DNA from 3 places in the Colwellia sp. 6M3 genome. Region 1 is predicted to be linked to each of the others. Evidence: predicted binding sites of a transcription regulator. Region 1 holds the regulator's gene; each other region holds the start of a gene.
The links. The regulator FNR, encoded in region 1, switches genes on or off when oxygen is low (the NO sensors DNR and NnrR bind a similar motif). The targets are predictions, from matches to a motif close to TTGATCTAGATCAA.
Positions count from the first base shown of each region.

Region 1 (6,261 bases):
TAACCATTGATGGCATAAGCTGCTCGGCTTGTGCATGGTTAATTGAAATGCAAGTGAGCAAGCTCGAAGGCGTTAATAAGATTAATGTGAACGCCACAACGCAACGAGCGACAGTGCAGTGGCAAGAAAGCCAAGTTAAATTAAGCGACATTCTCAGTTTAATCGATAAAATTGGCTATCATGGCTTGCCATTCAAGGCCAGTACTGCTGAAAAATTAAATAACAAACAAGCTAAAAACTTTATCAAACGCTTAGGTATCTCTGGCATTTTAATGATGCAAGTAATGATGATAGCTTTTGGTTTATATTTTGGTGCTTTTTCAGATATGACAGAACACAATGTCATGTATTTGCGTTGGGCAAGCTTTTTCTTAACTCTACCTATTGTCAGCTATGGCGCCTACCCTTTTTATAAAAGCGCATTTTTTGCTTTAAAAGCACGTCAACTCTCAATGGATGTGCCAGTATCTATTGCTATTTTATTGGCCTTTATGGCGAGTTGCTGGGCAACATTTACTCAGCAAGGTGAGGTATATTTCGAATCTGTTTCTATGTTTACCTTTCTACTGCTTATTGGTAAATTTCTTGAATTTAGAGCCCGTAGTCGCGCCGCTGATGTTTCTGCAAATCTATTAAAGTTAATGCCAATGACCGCAACGAAAGTTGAACACGGTATTGAACAATTTATTTCCGCGAATTACTTAAAAGCTGATGACATTATTTTAATAAAGCCAGGGGAAACTATCCCCGCAGATAGTGAAATAATTACCGGAACGAGCCAAATAAACGAAGCAATGTTGTCAGGTGAACAACTGCCCTTACAGAAAAAAGCATTAGACGCTATATTTGCGGGTACCATTAATGGCGATGGAAACCTAACCGCAAAAGTTAAACATAACAACCAAGAGTCTTTTTTAAGCCAATTAATTCGCTTGAGTGAAAGTGCTCAAAGCCATAAACCAAAGTTGGCAAAATTGTCAGATAAAATTGCCCAATACTTTGTTGCGCTTATCTTAATGGTTTCAATTGCCACGGCAATATATTGGCTGCAACACGCCCCTGAAGAAGCCTTTTGGATTACTTTATCTGTTCTTGTTGTAACTTGCCCTTGCGCATTGGCGTTAGCAACACCAACGGCGCTTACCTGTGCAACAACGAATCTAAATCGTGAAGGTATCATGATTAAATCAGCTCATGTGCTTGAAACCATGCCTGAAGTCGATGCGATATCTTTTGATAAAACAGGCACATTAACTACAGGTGAGTTCACGATTGTTGAAGTAAAAACTTATGGTGATTATTCAACTGATAGTACGTCAAAAGGTAAACAACAGGTGCTTGCTATTGCCGCGGCGTTAGAAGCACACTCAGCTCATCCGTTAGCAAAAGCCTTTAGACCATTTCGTGATTTTAACCAAACAACTACCCAAGTTGTTGTGGCTCCTGGCGCAGGTATCTCAGGTGAAGTTAATCACCAGCACTATCGTATCGGCAAAAGCTCGTGGTTATTAAACGATGACAAACAGGCATGTTTTAGTGCTCAGTGCGTACTCATGCAAGATGAAACATTAATCGCTGAATTTTATTTGCATGATGGCTTACGTGATGACGCGAAACCTTTAATTGATTTTCTACATCAACAAAGTATTGAAACGAGCATGTTATCTGGCGATCACCTCCAAGGCTGCAATAAATTACAATCAATATTGCAACTAAGTAATGTGCAAGCTAACTTGTCAGCGCAAGACAAAGTTAACGCCATAAAGCATCAACAAGTTTCGCATACTGTTGCTATGGTAGGCGATGGGGTAAACGACAGCCCAGTATTAGGCGCCGCTCATTTATCGATTGCCATGGGCAGTGGTACTGATATTGCTAAAAATGGCGCAGATGTCATATTATTAAACAATAAGCTTAAAGGCGTACAAACATTGCGAGAGGTTGCCATTCGAACAACGCGCGTTATAAAGCAAAATTACCTTTGGGCTTTTGGATACAATGCGGTTGTATTGCCGTTAGCCGTAACAGGGCATATAGCGCCTTACATGGCAGTAATTGGCATGTCGGCCAGTTCAATATTAGTCGTAACAAATTCATTAAGGCTGCTAAAAAAATGAGCATAATCTACGTATTAATTCCTATTGCTGTATTACTCACCTCTATTGGCATATATCTGTTTTTTTGGGCGGTAAAAACTGAGCAATTTGATGACTTAGAAAAACAAGGTATGAGCATTTTATTTGATGATGAAAATGACAATATCATTCGCAATAAAAACAACAGTAGTAAATTAAAAGACAGTGAATTAAGCGAAATCGACGAGCAACAAAAACAAGCAGAAAAGTCATCTCATGACGCTTGATTTTTTTTCCGCATTTATAATTGGTTTACTAGGCTCTGGCCATTGTATTGTAATGTGTGGCGGCATTAGCACCATGTTAACCACGAGCATATCTGACCATGCTCGCCATAAAAAAATGGCGATTATATTTGCCTATAATTTTGGCCGAATCGCGTCTTACAGCTTAATTGGTGCCTTGGTAGCATTCACCAGTTCAATGGCGGCTAAAAATATTGGTTTTCCTGTTATTATTTTAAAAACGATTGCAGGTGTGTTTCTAATCCTACTAGGTTTGTATCTAGGACAATGGTTAATGTGGTTAAGCCGCATAGAGTATTTAGGTAAAAACATTTGGCGCTACATCTCACCTTATACTAAAAAATTCATGCCCATTAAAAACATACAGAGTGCATTGGCGTTAGGAGCACTTTGGGGCTGGTTACCCTGTGGCTTAGTTTATTCTACGTTAACGTGGTCATTAGCAAGCGCCGATGTTTTAAATGGCGCTTTGATCATGTTTTTCTTTGGTCTTGGTACTTTACCTGCGCTGCTGTCAGTATCACTCGGCACTTTCAGTGTGAAGTCTTTATTAACTCAGCCCGTTTTTAGAAAACTAGCCGCCATTTTGGTGATTTCATACGGCATTTACTCTATACTAATAGCATATAGCTAACGCATCTAATATGGTGTTCAGCATGGAAGTTTTTATAGGCTGTTATGAATAATAAATCGTGTACCGATCAGCAACATATTCACTGTCAAAACTGTAGTATTAGTGAGTTATGCTTGCCATTTTCGCTTAATAATCAAGAGCTAGAGACTCTAGATAACATTATTGACCGTAAGCTCCCTATTCAAAAAGGAGAGCAGATTTTTAATGATGGTCAGCCTATGCAGGCGCTTTACGCGATTCGTTCGGGCACATTCAAAACCTATACCATCAACAAACAAGGCGAAGAACAAATTACCGGTTTTCATTTAGCAGGTGATTTACTTGGCTTTGATGCCATTGCTAATGCAGAGCACCCAAGTTTTGCTAAAGCATTAGAAACCTCAATGGTTTGCGAAATTCCTTATAATACACTCGAACATTTATCTAACAGCATGCCTAAGTTAAAAAAACAGATTTTGCGCATGATGAGCACTGAAATTCGTGAAGACCATGAAATGCTAATGTTGCTTAATCGTAAAAATGCAGAGCAACGCCTAGCTACATTTTTTAGTACCTTAAGCAGTCGATATAATGCTCGTGGCTTATCAGCCTCTGAATTTCGCTTATCTATGACGCGCAGCGATATTGGTAACTATATTGGTTTAACGGTTGAAACAATAAGCCGACTCCTTAATCGCTTTGATAAAAATGGTTTAATTGCTGTTAATGGCAAACTGATTACCATTGTAAATATTGAAAAATTAAATGAGTGTGCTGGACTTTAAGATAAATTTTATCAGCCTTTTTTCATACTTTCTTATTCAACAGTTTAACGCTATGATTAATATAAAATAGCTTATATAAATGATAATAATTTGATTTAAAACAACTATTATTATTACAAAATAAGTTATTGTTATTATATATATTAACTGTTTAGTTTGGCCTAATACCCACAGGCAAAGATAAGGAATTAGCTATGGAAAAGTATCAAAAAATACTCGCTATTGTTGACCCCACAACAGAAGATCAAAAAGCGGTAAAACGAGCATTAGAATTAGCGCGAAAAACTGGCGCAAGTATTACCGCATTTTTGACCATATATGACTTTTCTTATGAGATGACCACTATGCTTTCAGGCGACGAGCGTGAAGCTATGTGTAAATCTGTTATAAATGATCGTACTCAATGGTTACAGTCTTTACTTGCTGAACTCGATGTAACAGATATCACCATTGATTGTAAAGTTATCTGGCATAATCGTCCTTTCGAGCAAATAATTGCACAAGTTATTGATCATGATTACGACATAGTCATTAAAGGTACACATCAACACGACAAATTTAAATCAGTAATATTTACCCCTACCGATTGGCACATTTTACGTAAATGTCCTTGCCCTGTTTTGCTAGTGAAAGAGCATTTATGGCCTGAAAATGGCAATATTGTTGCTGCATTGAATATTGGCAGCGAAGAAGAAGAGCATAAAGCGCTTAATGATAAAATTACGGCAGAAGCAAAACAGCTAGCTAAAGTTATGAAAGCAAACCTACATTTGGTTAATTCTTTCCCTGGTACGCCGGTAAATATTGCGATAGAAATTCCAGAGTTTGATGCCAATGATTACAACCTCGCCATGTTAAAACATCATGAAGAAGCGATGTTAGAACATGCAACTGCGTTTAATATTACTAAAGAATACACTCATATTAAAGAAGGCTTACCTGAAGATATTATACAAAGTGTCGCCGAAGCCTTAGACGCAGAACTGGTTATTTTAGGCACCATTGGACGTACAGGTTTATCTGCAGCGCTAATTGGCAATACAGCAGAACATGTAATTGATAGACTAAACTGTGATGTACTTGCGTTAAAGCCTGAGGGTTACGTTTCACCCTTGGACGTTAAATAAAATCTTTATTACGTAAAATACAGCTAAAAGAGCGTCACTGATTGATAGAAATATTCTTAAGGTGACGCTTTAATAAAACGCTAAAACTTCTCCCTAGCTTAACTACAATAAATTACAGGTAATTACTCAAGCTAATTTCCAACGATCTTCTCTTCACAATTGTTATAAGTTTGTCTTCAAATATTTATTACGCTATACATATCATTTATAGATCATCATCAGGACTTTATCATTGAAGATAAAACAACCGCTTAGACTTATACCTTATTACATTAGCACGGTGATACTCCTGCCCTTATTACTTTTACAAGCGATATGGGTGCGTTTTAGCATGATAAAACTCCCAGAAGCATTAGGTGAACGCTCAGGCTCTACAGGTAATGGCAGTCCAATTAGTTTATTGATAATTGGTGATTCGGCTACAGCAGGTGTTGGTACACACGAACAAAAAAATGCATTGTCAGGCCAGTTATCAAACAACCTTGCTATTAACAATCAAGTAAACTGGCAATTAGTAGCGAGTACGGGCCTAACTTCAACACAGTTAATCAATGAAATTGAAAAGTTAGAAACACAAACGTTTGACTTTATTTTGGTATCTATTGGTGTAAATGATGTAACAGGCCTCACAAAAGAAAGTCTCTGGGTTAGCAATATAGAGGCTATTGTAAGCTTATGTAGCACCAAATTTGGTACTCCAAAAGTGTTGTTGACAGCACTTCCTCCGATGCATTTATTTACCGGCATTATGCAACCATTAAGATGGTGGCTAGGAGTACGCGCAAAAAGACTAAATACCTTAATGATGCAAACCACAGCAAATTATAGCCAATGTTGCGTCCTAACAATTGACATACCTTTTACGTCTGAATATTTGGCTCAAGATGGCTTTCACCCGTCAGCACTTGCTTATGGTGTTTGGGCAGAACAAGCCGCGACGGCATTAAAACTATCAACTTAAAATAGATAAATAAATTCACTAAGTTCAACTTTGTTCATGTAGTTACTTCGGCTATACTACGCGGCAATATTTACTAGGAATTTATTATGAGCGCAGTTTTAAAATCGGCCTTATCTCCAAGCCAAAACACACAATTAGAAAAGCTTGAAAAACGCTTACGACGTCATGTTGGCCAAGCGATTGCCCAATACAATATGATTGAAGACGGCGATAAAATTATGGTGTGTGTTTCTGGTGGCAAATTATGTGTAATATAATTATCAGAAACTAAATAATCGGTTAACAATAATAGTTTCCATTGTAAGAACAATAAGATAGTAAGTTTATATTTATTTACATCCGTTTTTATAATGTAAACTATTTTTTTTACCTGTACACTTAAGTAACCATAAAAT
Region 1 is NZ_JACGWF010000007.1:13,599-19,859, reverse strand. Features, by position in the region: gene H4J50_RS02930 (heavy metal translocating P-type ATPase) at 1-2,117, shown strand, start outside; gene ccoS (cbb3-type cytochrome oxidase assembly protein CcoS) at 2,114-2,362, shown strand; gene H4J50_RS02920 (sulfite exporter TauE/SafE family protein) at 2,352-3,014, shown strand; gene fnr (fumarate/nitrate reduction transcriptional regulator Fnr) at 3,059-3,778, shown strand; gene uspE (universal stress protein UspE) at 3,973-4,905, shown strand; gene H4J50_RS02905 (SGNH/GDSL hydrolase family protein) at 5,237-5,866, shown strand; partial or broken gene H4J50_RS02900 (tRNA 2-thiocytidine(32) synthetase TtcA) at 5,953-6,108, shown strand.

Region 2 (6,261 bases), on a different contig from region 1:
ACTGTTTAAAGCGTCAACAGCGAGTTGAGCTAAACGGCCACAAGTAGAAGAATCAACACCACCACTTATACCTAAAACTAGTGATTTAAGGCCTGATTGAACTAGCTTGTTTTTGATAAAATCTACTCGACGTTCAATTTCAAACGTAGGATTAATTTCAGGTAATACTTTCATTTCATTGATTATTGCCTGGGCGCCCATAATATTTCCTTTTGGTGAGAGGTAGATTTTAAATTTTAAGCTGTTTAAAAGTAGCAGTATAGGCAGTGTAGCAAAGTCTTACTTCGATTAGAACTTTTGCACTATAGCTGTACAATTACTTGATATTATGTAGATAATGATAATTATCAACATGCTCCGATGCGTAAATCAACTTATAGGCTAGAAAAATGAAAAAAATAGAAGCGATAATTAAACCATTTAAAATGGATGATGTACGTGAAGCACTTGGCGAAATTGGTGTTACGGGTATGACTGTGTCCGAAGTTAAAGGCTTTGGACGTCAAAAAGGGCATACCGAGCTTTATCGCGGCGCCGAATACATGGTGGATTTTTTACCGAAAGTAAAGCTCGAGATTGTGGTGAAAAAAGAAAATGTTGAACGCTGTGTAAATACTATTTTAGAAACTGCGCAGACGGGTAAAATTGGCGATGGTAAAATTTTTATAACCGATGTAGAACGCGTAATACGTATTCGTACTGGAGAAGAAGACGAAGAGGCTATTTAAGTCTATTAATAGCCCAAAAAAATACCAGCAAATTGCTGGTATTTTTTTGGCTTATTGATGTCTATGCAGCAATACCTAAGCTAGAGTTGAGACTTTTATTGAGAAACTAAAGGGTTATTTGGGTAGTTTGCAGCTAACACTTGTTTGGCATTAACTTGCAAATCAGTTAAGCCCAGTTTTTCGTAACAGACAATCATAATTTCTAATGCTTCTTCTGTTTCTGCGCTAGGAGAAAAGTATTCAACAATATATTTTCCTCGGTTAGCTGATGAAACATACGCTTCACGCTTCAAGTAATAACGTGCAACAGATAATTCATACTTCGCTAGTCGTGATTTAATGGCGATCATGCGTTGACGTGAGTCAGCAGCATATTTACTGTTAGGGTATTTCTCTAATAATATCTTTAAATCTTTAAATGCATCGCGAGCTGCTGAAGGATCACGGTCTGAACGGTCAATACCTGCAAGATTTTGGAATAAATTTTCTTGAGTAGCAACATTGATTAACGCACGCATATAATAAACGTAGTCTATGTTTGCATGTGAAGGGTTAAGTCTTAAAAATCTATCTGTTAAGGCTAGACCTTGCGCAGCATTACCACTTTTATAATAAGCATAAATTAAATCTAATTGTACCTGATGAGAGATAGGACCATAAGGAAATCGAGAATCTATCGCCGATAATATTTGTATAGCCTTTTGATATAATCCATTGTCAAGTGATTGTCTAGCATCAGAAAATAATGCTTGAGCAGACTTGTCCGGCACCTTTTTTATATCTTTTTCGTTTGTGCCTGAGCAACCAGTTATTGCTAACACGAGTGCAAGGCACATTATTTTTATTGTCACTTTTTCCATAGACTTCAATATCACTACTTTGTTTTAGTTAAAAATAAATATCTTCCTCGCTATAATTACTTAATGTAATTGCTTTAGCAAAGAGGTAAAATAAGCACTGGCATTCTAACCTAGCAATCCTGCCTTGCACAGTGCTAATTAATAGAGAGTTTAATGGCTGAGATAATTCAACACCGGGACACGGTTCCCGAATCATGCTTAGGCAAACGTTTCGACCAGACTTTGGCCGAAATGTTCCCTGATTATTCACGTTCACGTTTAAAAGAGTGGATTTTAGCCGGTCATGTTACGGTTGACGACGTTGTAGTCGATGTACCCCGCGAAAAAATGTTCGGTGGTGAGCTTATTGCCATCAATACTGAAGTTGAAGCGGAAGTGCGTTTTAAAGCGCAAGATTTACCACTTAATATTGTCTACGAAGATGACGATATTTTAGTGATCAACAAACCTGCTGGCTTTGTTGTGCACCCTGGTGCGGGTAACCCAGATGGTACAGTGCTTAACGCCTTACTTCATCATTGCCCTCAACTAGATGTTGTGCCGCGTGCAGGTATTGTTCATCGTTTGGATAAAGACACAACAGGCCTAATGGTAGTAGCAAAAACTATTGCCGCTCAAACCAACTTGGTTGAATCTCTTCAAGCGCGTGAAATTACTCGTGAATATGAAGCTATTGCCAGCGGTATTATGACCGCTGGTGGTTTAGTTGATGAGCCGATTGGCCGTCATGCTACAAAGCGTACACATATGGCCGTAACCTTTTCAGGCCGTCCTTCGGTGACGCATTACCGTGTAATGGAAAAATTCAGGTTACACACACGTTTACGTTTGCGTTTGGAAACTGGGCGCACACATCAAATACGCGTGCATATGGCACATATAACGCATCCACTTGTGGGTGACCCTGTGTATGGTGGTCGACCTCGTCCACCTAAAAATGCATCAGAAGAATTACGTGAAATGTTACGTCAATTCAAGCGTCAGGCCCTGCATGCTGCAATGTTATCTCTGTATCATCCGATATCGGGTGTACAAATGACATGGCATGCTGATGTACCTGATGATATGGTCGCATTAGCTGAAATGTTACGTATAGATACAAAAAATAATCTCGTCGATAGTGATTTTTAACCCTTCAGACAATATACAGTATATCAAATGGCCAACAGAACGCGTGTTGGCCTTTACTACCAACCGATTACCAACTCAAAAGAAGTTGTTGCCTAGTAATGCAGAGCCTTCATCGCTCATAGTCACAATTGAACATGAAGCTTCGACACCATTGGCGCCAGAGTTTGATGCTTTTAATTTGGGTGATCATGTTGGTGACTGTCCTGATCTAGTTATTCAAAACAGAAAGCTACTTTTAAAGTACCTACCTTCTGAAACTAAAATTCAATGGTTAACTCAAGTTCATGGTAATAAAGTAGCTAACGTTGAGCATCATGATAATAACCCGATTATAGCTGATGCAGCGATAACTCGCAGCCAAGGAATTGCTTTAGCAATTATGACTGCAGACTGCTTACCTATTTTATTATCAAACAGCGATGGCAGCGAAATTGCCGCAATTCATGCTGGTTGGCGACCTTTAGCTGCAAACATTATTGAGGAAACCATTACATTAATGCAAAGCTCAGTAAATGACATTGTAGTGTGGATGGGGCCTTGTATTGGCGAACAGTTTTTTGAAGTTGGACATGAAGTAAAACAAGCTTTCTGTCAGGTTTCCACACAGTTCGAGCAAGCTTTTAAACTTATCAAATCGCTCAATGACGATCCAATAAAATATTTAGCAAATTTACACTTGATTGCTCAATTGCAACTTTCGAATTTAGGTGTAAAAAATATCACTTCATTGAATGAATGTACTCATACCTTGCGTGATAAGTACTATTCTTATCGCCGGGATGGCCAGACCGGGAGAATGGCTAGCATTATCGTTATAAAATAAATTGTTTAATTTCAAGCTTTCTAATATTCCATTAATTGATCTTCATCAAGGTTATAGTTTTCCAATGCTTGAAAATACGTCTAAGTGTCCTCATAACATAGTTAACTATACTGTAAGCCCAGTAACATGGCATTAGGAGAACGTTAATGCGTTTAGATCGATTTACACAAACATTTCAAGTAGCAATATCTGATGCTCAATCTATAGCATTAGGTAAAGATCACCAATTTATAGAGCCTATCCATTTAATGCTTGCGTTATTAAACCAAAACGCGAGTAGCATTATTCCACTTTTAAAAAGTGCGGGTATCAATGTTCGAACACTTAGAACACAAGTTGAAGCTGCTATTGATGAATTAGCACAAGTGTCCGGTACCGGTGGCGAAGTACAATTGTCATCGGCGATGGGAAATATTTTAAATCTTTGTGACAAGTTTGCACAAAAGCACGGTGATAAGTTTATTTCTTCAGAAATATTCATGCTGGCAGCGTTACAAGATAAAGGTAAACTTGGACAAATTCTTAAAGGACTAGGTGCGAGTGAGCAACGTTTGCAAGACGCAATTATCCACATTCGTGGTGGGAAAAATGTCGACGATGTTAATGCTGAAGAAGTACGCCAGGCACTCGATAAATATACCGTAGATTTAACCGAGCTAGCAGAGCAAGGTAAATTAGACCCTGTTATAGGTCGAGATGATGAAATCAGACGAACTATTCAAGTATTGCAAAGACGCACAAAAAACAACCCGGTACTCATTGGTCAGCCTGGTGTAGGTAAAACTGCCATTGTTGAAGGGTTAGCTCAACGTATTGTTGATCACGAAGTGCCTGAAGGTATTAGAAATAAGCGAGTCTTATCACTTGATATGGGCGCGCTTGTTGCTGGTGCTAAATATCGTGGTGAATTTGAAGAGCGCCTTAAAGCTGTACTTAGCGAACTAAACCAGCTTGAAGGGCAGGTGATACTATTTATTGATGAATTGCATACTATGGTCGGCGCTGGCAAAAGTGACGGAGCTATGGATGCAGGAAATATGCTAAAACCTGCGCTAGCAAGAGGGGATTTACATTGTGTTGGTGCTACTACCTTAGATGAGTATCGTCAATATATTGAAAAAGATGCAGCTTTAGAGCGGCGTTTTCAAAAAGTACTGGTTGATGAACCTAGTGTAGAAGATACGATTGCCATTTTACGTGGTCTTAAAGAACGTTATGAGTTACACCATAATGTTGAAATAACCGATCCTGCTATTGTTGCCGCTGCAACATTGTCACATCGGTATGTAAGCGACCGCCAACTGCCTGATAAAGCGATTGATCTTATCGACGAAGCAGCGTCGAGTATTCGTATGCAAATGGATTCAAAGCCTGAGAACTTAGATAGATTAGAGCGACGTTTAATTCAGCTAAAACTTGAACAAAGAGCATTATCAAAAGATTCTGATAGCGCCTCCAAAAAACGTTTGGAGCTGATTTCAGAAGATATAGCAACTTGCCAATTAAGTTATGACGAATTAGATGAAGTGTGGAAAACCGAAAAAGCTGCACTTCATGGCACGCAGGCGATTAAAACAGATCTAGAGAAAGCCCGCATTGAACTCGAAGCTGCTCGAAGAGTAGGCGATCTAAATACCATGGCAGAGCTACAATATAGTCGTATACCCGATCTTGAAAAACAGCTTGATCTTGCTTGCCAAGCTGAGATGCAAGAAATGACTTTACTTAGAAATAAAGTCACTGATGTTGAAATTGCAGACGTATTGAGCCGTGCTACTGGCATACCGGTAGCAAAAATGCTTGAAGGCGAAAGTGATAAACTACTACACATGGAAGACAATCTTCACAAACGTGTTATCGGACAATCTGAAGCCGTGGTATCCGTATCAAACGCTATTCGAAGATCAAGAGCAGGTTTGGCAGATCCTGATCAACCTATAGGTTCCTTTTTATTCCTCGGACCAACTGGCGTAGGAAAAACAGAATTAACCAAAGCATTAGCTCATTTTCTTTTCGATAGTGAAGATTCATTAGTGCGTGTTGATATGTCAGAGTTTATGGAAAAGCATTCTGTTGCGCGTTTAGTTGGTGCACCTCCTGGTTATGTTGGTTATGAAGAAGGAGGGTATTTAACTGAGGCGGTAAGGCGTAAACCTTATTCTGTTATATTACTTGATGAAATTGAGAAAGCACATCCTGATGTTTTTAATATATTACTGCAGGTATTAGATGATGGAAGGTTAACGGATGGCCAAGGACGCACTGTTGATTTTAAAAACACAGTGATCATTATGACTTCAAATATTGGTTCCGACATTATTCAAGAGTTTGGCGATGACAGTCAATATCAACAAATGAAAACGCGTGTAATAGCTGAATTGAGTCATCACTTCAAACCTGAGTTTATAAACCGTGTCGATGAAACTGTAGTTTTTCATCCGTTACTCTCTGAGCAAATTCAAAGTATTGCGAGTATTCAAATATCGGCTTTAATCAAAAGATTAGAAGCAAGAGATATCAGTATGACCGTTTCAGATGAGGCATTATCGTTTATTGCCGCTGCAGGATTTGACCCAATTTTTGGTGCTAGACCGTTAAAACGAGCTATTCAACAGGAGATAGAAAACCCGCTTGCACATAAATTGTTAGCGAACGAGTTTTCAGCAGGGGATCATATTTTTGTAGAGCTAAGTGACAATAGCTTAAATTTCACTGTTAA
Region 2 is NZ_JACGWF010000075.1:13,084-19,344, forward strand. Features, by position in the region: gene nadE (ammonia-dependent NAD(+) synthetase) at 1-201, opposite strand, end outside; gene glnB (nitrogen regulatory protein P-II) at 390-728, shown strand; gene H4J50_RS14485 (outer membrane protein assembly factor BamD) at 824-1,588, opposite strand; gene rluD (23S rRNA pseudouridine(1911/1915/1917) synthase RluD) at 1,742-2,719, shown strand; gene pgeF (peptidoglycan editing factor PgeF) at 2,709-3,542, shown strand; gene clpB (ATP-dependent chaperone ClpB) at 3,689-6,261, shown strand, end outside.
Region 2: the regulator FNR is predicted to act here: its motif matches at 3,578-3,591, upstream of clpB (ATP-dependent chaperone ClpB).

Region 3 (6,261 bases), on a different contig from region 1:
TACAGCATATTGTCCCGTAGAGATGTTACATGCGTTCCATAACGTCGATACCTAAAATATCTAATCCTTGCTTTAGGGTATTTGCAATAATGTAGCTTAGGGCTAGCCTTGATTGTTTAACGTCATCAGCAATGTCATCTTTCAATATTGGGCAAGCTTCGTAAAAGCTCATATAAAGACTCGCAAGTTCATACAAGTAATTACACAAAAGGTTTGGTGTACATTCGCTAATGACAGAATCTATAACGTTTTCTAACTGCAATAATTTAAGTGCTAGCGCTTTTTCTTGTGGCTCAATAATAACAATGGCTGGTAAGTCATCGTTTGCTGAGAAATCAGCCTTAGTGAAAATACTTTTAATACGCGAATAAGCATATTGTAAGTAGGGTGCTGTAGCGCCTTCAAAACTGAGCATGGTTTTCCAGTTGAAAATATAATCGCTGGTACGGTTTTTTGATAGATCAGCAAACTTAACCGCGCCAATACCCACTTTTTCAGCAATTTCAGTTAAATGGTCTTCACTATAATCTGGATTTTTTTCAGCGATAACCACTTTTGCTCTAATAACGGCTTCATCGAGTAACTCAGCCAATTTAATGGTGCCACCAGTACGGGTTTTAAATGGTTTACCATCGTCTCCCATCATCATGCCAAATGGACAATGGTCATAACCTACATGCTCGGGTAAGAAACCTGCTTTGCGGGCAACGATTTCAACTTGCTTAAAATGTAACGCTTGGCGAGCGTCAGTAAAAATAATAATTCGGTCGGCTTTTAACTCACCAACACGGTAGCGACATGCTGATAAATCGGTCGTTGCATATAAGTAACCGCCACCCGATTTTTGCACAATAAATACCGAAGGGTCGCCGTCTTTATTAGCCATTTCGTTAATAAAAACAACTTTAGCGCCTTGATCTTCAACGGCTATTTTTTGTGCCATTAATTCATCGATAACATTTGATAAATCATCGTTGTAAGCACTTTCACCCATAATGTCTTTACGCGCTAACGTGACATTAAGTTTTTTATAAATGTCTTCACTGTGGCTAATTGAGATATCAATAAACTGCTGCCATAGTGTTGCGCAATGTGCGTCGCCACTTTGCAGTTTTACGACATAATCACGGGCGCGATCAGCAAAGCCGTCTTCGTTATCAAAACGAATTTTTGCTTCACGATAGAAATTTTCTAAATCAGAAAGAGCAGTTTCAGCAACTTCATCTGACGCTAATTTATCGCTTAAATGAGCGAGTAGCATACCAAACTGCGTGCCCCAATCACCCATGTGGTTTTGACGAATAACATGTTCACCACGAAACTCAAGCGCACGCACTACAGCGTCACCAATAATGGTGGAACGTAAATGACCTACGTGCATTTCTTTAGCGAGATTTGGAGCAGAATAATCAACCACAACGTTTTGCGGTTTTTCTGACTGGTTTACACCTAAATTTTTATCGTTCGATACTGTGTTTAACTGCGTTGCTAACCAGTTTTTGTCTAAATGAATATTAATAAACCCTGGGCCTGCTAATTCAATTTTTTCAGCAATACCCGTTAAGTCGAGTGCTTCAACCACTTTGGTTGCTAATTCACGAGGATTGGTTTTTAATTTTTTAGCTGCACCCATAACACCATTGGCTTGGTAATCACCAAAATTTGCTCGGTTAGATAAACTTATCGCAGGATTTGTGCCTTCAGGTAAACCTGCAACTGTCATTGCTGCACTAACTCTTTCACTTAGGATGTTACTAATATTCATTTTAATTAACTCTTATTCTATTAAGACTCAAGTGTGTGGCATCAACTTGAGTGAATAAGCCTAATGTTATTCACTAGGCTTATGGATAAATTACGTGATTGACTTTTACTTGTCATCAATTGCTTTAAATTAATCTGCAGGAGATTAATGTTCGCGTGTTTTATGAAACACAATATCGGGATGACGTTCTTGCGCTAGGCTTAAGTTCACCATAGTTGGGGCGATGTAAGTTAAGTTATTACCGCCATCCAATGCTAGGTTGTCATAAGCTTTCTTTTCAAATTGCTCTAACGTACGTTCATTATCACAAGTACACCAACGCGCTGTTGCTACGCTAATTGGCTCATAAATAGCATCAACCTTGTATTCAGTTTTTAAACGTTGCACAACGACTTCAAATTGTAGAACACCAACCGCGCCAACGATCATATCGTTCGAGTTGAAAGGTCTAAATACCTGCACAGCGCCTTCTTCAGACAACTGGATAAGACCTTTTTGTAATTGCTTAGCTTTAAGCGGGTCACGCAAACGAATTCGGCGGAACATTTCAGGGGCAAAGTTTGGAATACCGCTAAACTTCATATCTTCACCAGCGGTAAAGGTATCACCAATTTGAATACTGCCATGGTTATGTAAACCAATAATATCGCCAGCATAAGCTTGCTCAACATTAGAGCGGTCACCAGCCATAAAGGTTACTGCGTCAGCAATTCTTACGTCTTTGCCGATGCGCACTTGTTTCATTTTCATGCCTTTTTCATATTTGCCTGAACAAATACGCATGAATGCAATACGGTCACGATGTTTTGGATCCATATTGGCTTGAATTTTAAAAACAAAACCTGAGAACTTTTCTTCTTCAGCAGTAACAATACGAGTGTCGGTTTCGCGCGGCAATGGTTTTGGTGCCCAGCGAGTTAAGCCGTCGAGCATATGGTCAACACCAAAGTTACCTAATGCAGTACCAAAAAACACCGGTGTAAGTTCACCCTTTAAAAATTCTTCAAGATTAAACTCATGTGACGCGCCAGCAACAAGCTCTAGCTCTTCTCGCAAATCATCAGCGTAGTTACCAATAACTTTATCTAATTCTGGGTTATCGATACCTTTAATAACACGCTTTTCTTGAATAGTGTGACCTTGGCCTGTTTGATATAAAAATATTTCATCGGTTAAAATGTTATATACACCCTTAAACTCTTTACCCATGCCAATTGGCCAGGTAATAGGGGCACATTTTATTTTTAGTACGTCTTCAACTTCATCCATGACTTCCATTGGGTCGCGAACATCACGGTCCATTTTATTCATGAAGGTAATTATAGGGGTGTCACGCAGACGAGTAACTTCCATTAATTTAATGGTACGTGCTTCTACACCCTTAGCAACGTCGATAACCATCAAACAAGAGTCAACTGCGGTTAGCGTACGGTAGGTATCTTCTGAGAAATCTTCATGACCCGGTGTATCGAGTAAATTAACTAAACAGTTTTTATAGGGAAATTGCATTACAGAAGTGGTTATTGAAATACCACGTTCTTTTTCCATCTCCATCCAGTCAGATTTCGCATGTTGTCCCGACTTTTTACCTTTTACGGTACCGGCTTTTTGTAAAGCTTGACCAAAAAGTAAAACCTTTTCAGTGATCGTCGTTTTACCCGCATCAGGATGAGAAATAATAGCGAAGGTGCGTCGAAGGTCGACTTCCTGCTGTTGTACAGACATGCAAATTACCTGTTTTAAAAGTGGATGAATAGAATTTAACTAAAATTTTAAAGCGCAACATTATAGCGAAAACAAGTGCGAAGGGCAGTAACAATATCTTGTATTTTAATTTTAATTTCAATTTTTTACCACGATAGTTAAATGTTCCTACCAGGAAGTGCTTAACTTAAACAATAACCTCGGATATTTCAGCTAATGACACATTTTAAAGTTAGGGTGGATAAGTCGTTATTAGGTACAAAACACTTCAAAATTATTTAAATGCGCATAGCTAAAATGAAAATAACTTCGCATGGTTAATCACTAATTTCATCTTAGCGTTATTCATTTTTATCTCATTCAAGGTTTTATCTATTAAGTACAAGAGAAACTTGATTTACATCAAGTAACGCAATGATTAAATGCAGTATCGTCAGTTAATAATGTTTTTATGTGATCTATGTCAGTTAATTAACTTGGAAAAATGTAGTTGTTTTACTTTTTTCAAGTGGAGGGGATTTATGGTTGATTTAAGCCGTCGTAACTTTATGCGAGCCAAGCATGTTTCTACACCGCCAGCGATTAGATTACCTTGGACCGTAGACGAAAAGTTATTTACTCAAGGCTGCACGCAATGTGGCGATTGCATGGATGCTTGTGAGGAAAATATTATTGTTAAAGGTGATGGTGGTTTTCCTGAAATTAATTTTTTTGCTGGCAAATGTACCTTTTGTCAACAATGTGTGAAGGCCTGTAAAGAACCATTATTCAAACCTTTGGACGCTGTCCCTTGGCAGTTAACTATTGAAATTGAAGAAAGTTGTTTAGCTAAAAATCAGGTGCACTGCCAAGTTTGTCAGGACAGTTGTGAGTCTGATGCTATTTCATTTAAATACCTGCATGCTAGCGTACCTCAACCTGAAATTACACTTTTAGATTGTACAGGGTGTGGGGCTTGTGTCGCTATTTGTCCGGAGTCGGCAATCAAGCTTTCAACAACATTATTGGGAGCAGAACATGAGTGATTTAGAGCAGTTGATATGGAATATTTTAGGTTATACCTCAATGCCACTGATATTTGTTTTTGGCTTTATCGCCACAGCCTTAGTCGCGGTTATTATTTTAAAAATATTTGGCGCTAAGCCTGCAGCCGTGCTTGAGCATTCAGTTGAAGCAAACGAAAAAGTATAAGAGGGCAAAAATATGATTAACCTTTTAGAAGAAAGCCCAGTAAATATTGCCGGAGTTATGTTTATGGCTTACCCAGACAACGCGGCTAAAGTTGCTGATGATTTACAAGCCTTTCCCGGTGCTGAGATACATGCAAAAGGAGAAAATGGCAGTTTAGTTTTCACTGTAGAGGGCCTTGAGGGAGAAAAAAATCCAGCAAAACGCATCATAGATACCATTACAGATATGAGCAATGTTTCTGGGGTTATCTCGTCATCACTAATATTTCATCATAACGATGCCGGATTGCCACAGCACCAGGGGAAAGCATTATGACCTTAACTCGACGTGATTTTATTAAAGCTAATGCGATTGCAGCCACCGCTGTTGCCGCTGGCGTTTCGGTTCCTTTGTCAGCGACTAATTTGATCACACAATCGTCAAAAAGTACGATTAAGTGGGACAAAGCACCTTGTCGTTTTTGTGGTACAGGTTGCAGTGTTTTAGTCGGCACTCAACATGGCAAAGTAGTGGCAACACAGGGCGATCCAGAAGCAGAAGTTAATAAAGGCTTAAACTGTATAAAAGGCTATTTTTTATCGAAAATTATGTACGGTAAAGATCGTTTAACGCAGCCATTATTAAGAATGACCGACGGTAAATACGATAAAGAAGGCGACTTTACACCGGTAAGCTGGGACAAAGCCTTTGATGTTATGGCTGATAAATTTAAAGCCGCGATTAAAAAAAAGGGCCCAACCTCGGTCGGTATGTTTGGCTCAGGTCAATGGACTGTTTGGGAAGGCTATGCGGCCTCTAAACTGATGAAAGCAGGCTTTTTAACGAATAATATAGACCCAAATGCTCGACATTGTATGGCTTCAGCTGTTGGTGGTTTTATGCGTACCTTTGGTATCGATGAGCCTATGGGCTGTTACGACGATTTGGAACATGCTGATGCCTTTGTGCTTTGGGGCTCCAACATGGCGGAAATGCATCCTATTTTATGGTCACGACTCACCGATCGTCGTTTAAGTGCGTCGCACGTTAAAGTTAATGTGTTATCAACCTATAAACACCGTAGTTTTGAACTTGCCGATAATGGCATGATTTTCACTCCACAAACAGATTTGGCTATTTTAAACTTTATTGCTAACTACATTATTCAAAATAATGCTGTTAATGAAGACTTCATGAAAAAGCACGTCAATGTGCGTGAAGGGGTAACGGATATAGGTTATGGCTTACGCCCAACGCATCCTTTAGAAAAAGCGGCGAAAAATGCCGGCAGTGGTGAATCAAAGCCGATGACATTTGAAGCCTACGCTAAGTTTGTTAGTACTTATACGGTGGAATCAGTATCAAAGCTTTCTGGCGTGCCTGAGGCTAATTTAATTGAAATGGCTAAGTTGTACGCTGATCCAAAAGTGAAAGTAACGTCATTTTGGACCATGGGGTTTAACCAACATACCCGTGGAGTTTGGGCTAATAATTTAATGTACAACGTGCATTTGTTAACCGGTAAAATTTCTGAACCGGGTAATAGCCCGTTCTCATTAACCGGTCAGCCCTCAGCTTGTGGCACTGCACGTGAAGTTGGAACATTCTCTCATCGTTTACCA
Region 3 is NZ_JACGWF010000005.1:40,602-46,862, reverse strand. Features, by position in the region: gene argS (arginine--tRNA ligase) at 26-1,765, opposite strand; gene prfC (peptide chain release factor 3) at 1,910-3,490, opposite strand; gene napF (ferredoxin-type protein NapF) at 3,991-4,494, shown strand; gene H4J50_RS02275 (TIGR02808 family protein) at 4,487-4,660, shown strand; gene H4J50_RS02270 (chaperone NapD) at 4,673-4,975, shown strand; gene napA (nitrate reductase catalytic subunit NapA) at 4,972-6,261, shown strand, end outside.
Region 3: the regulator FNR is predicted to act here: its motif matches at 3,862-3,875, upstream of napF (ferredoxin-type protein NapF).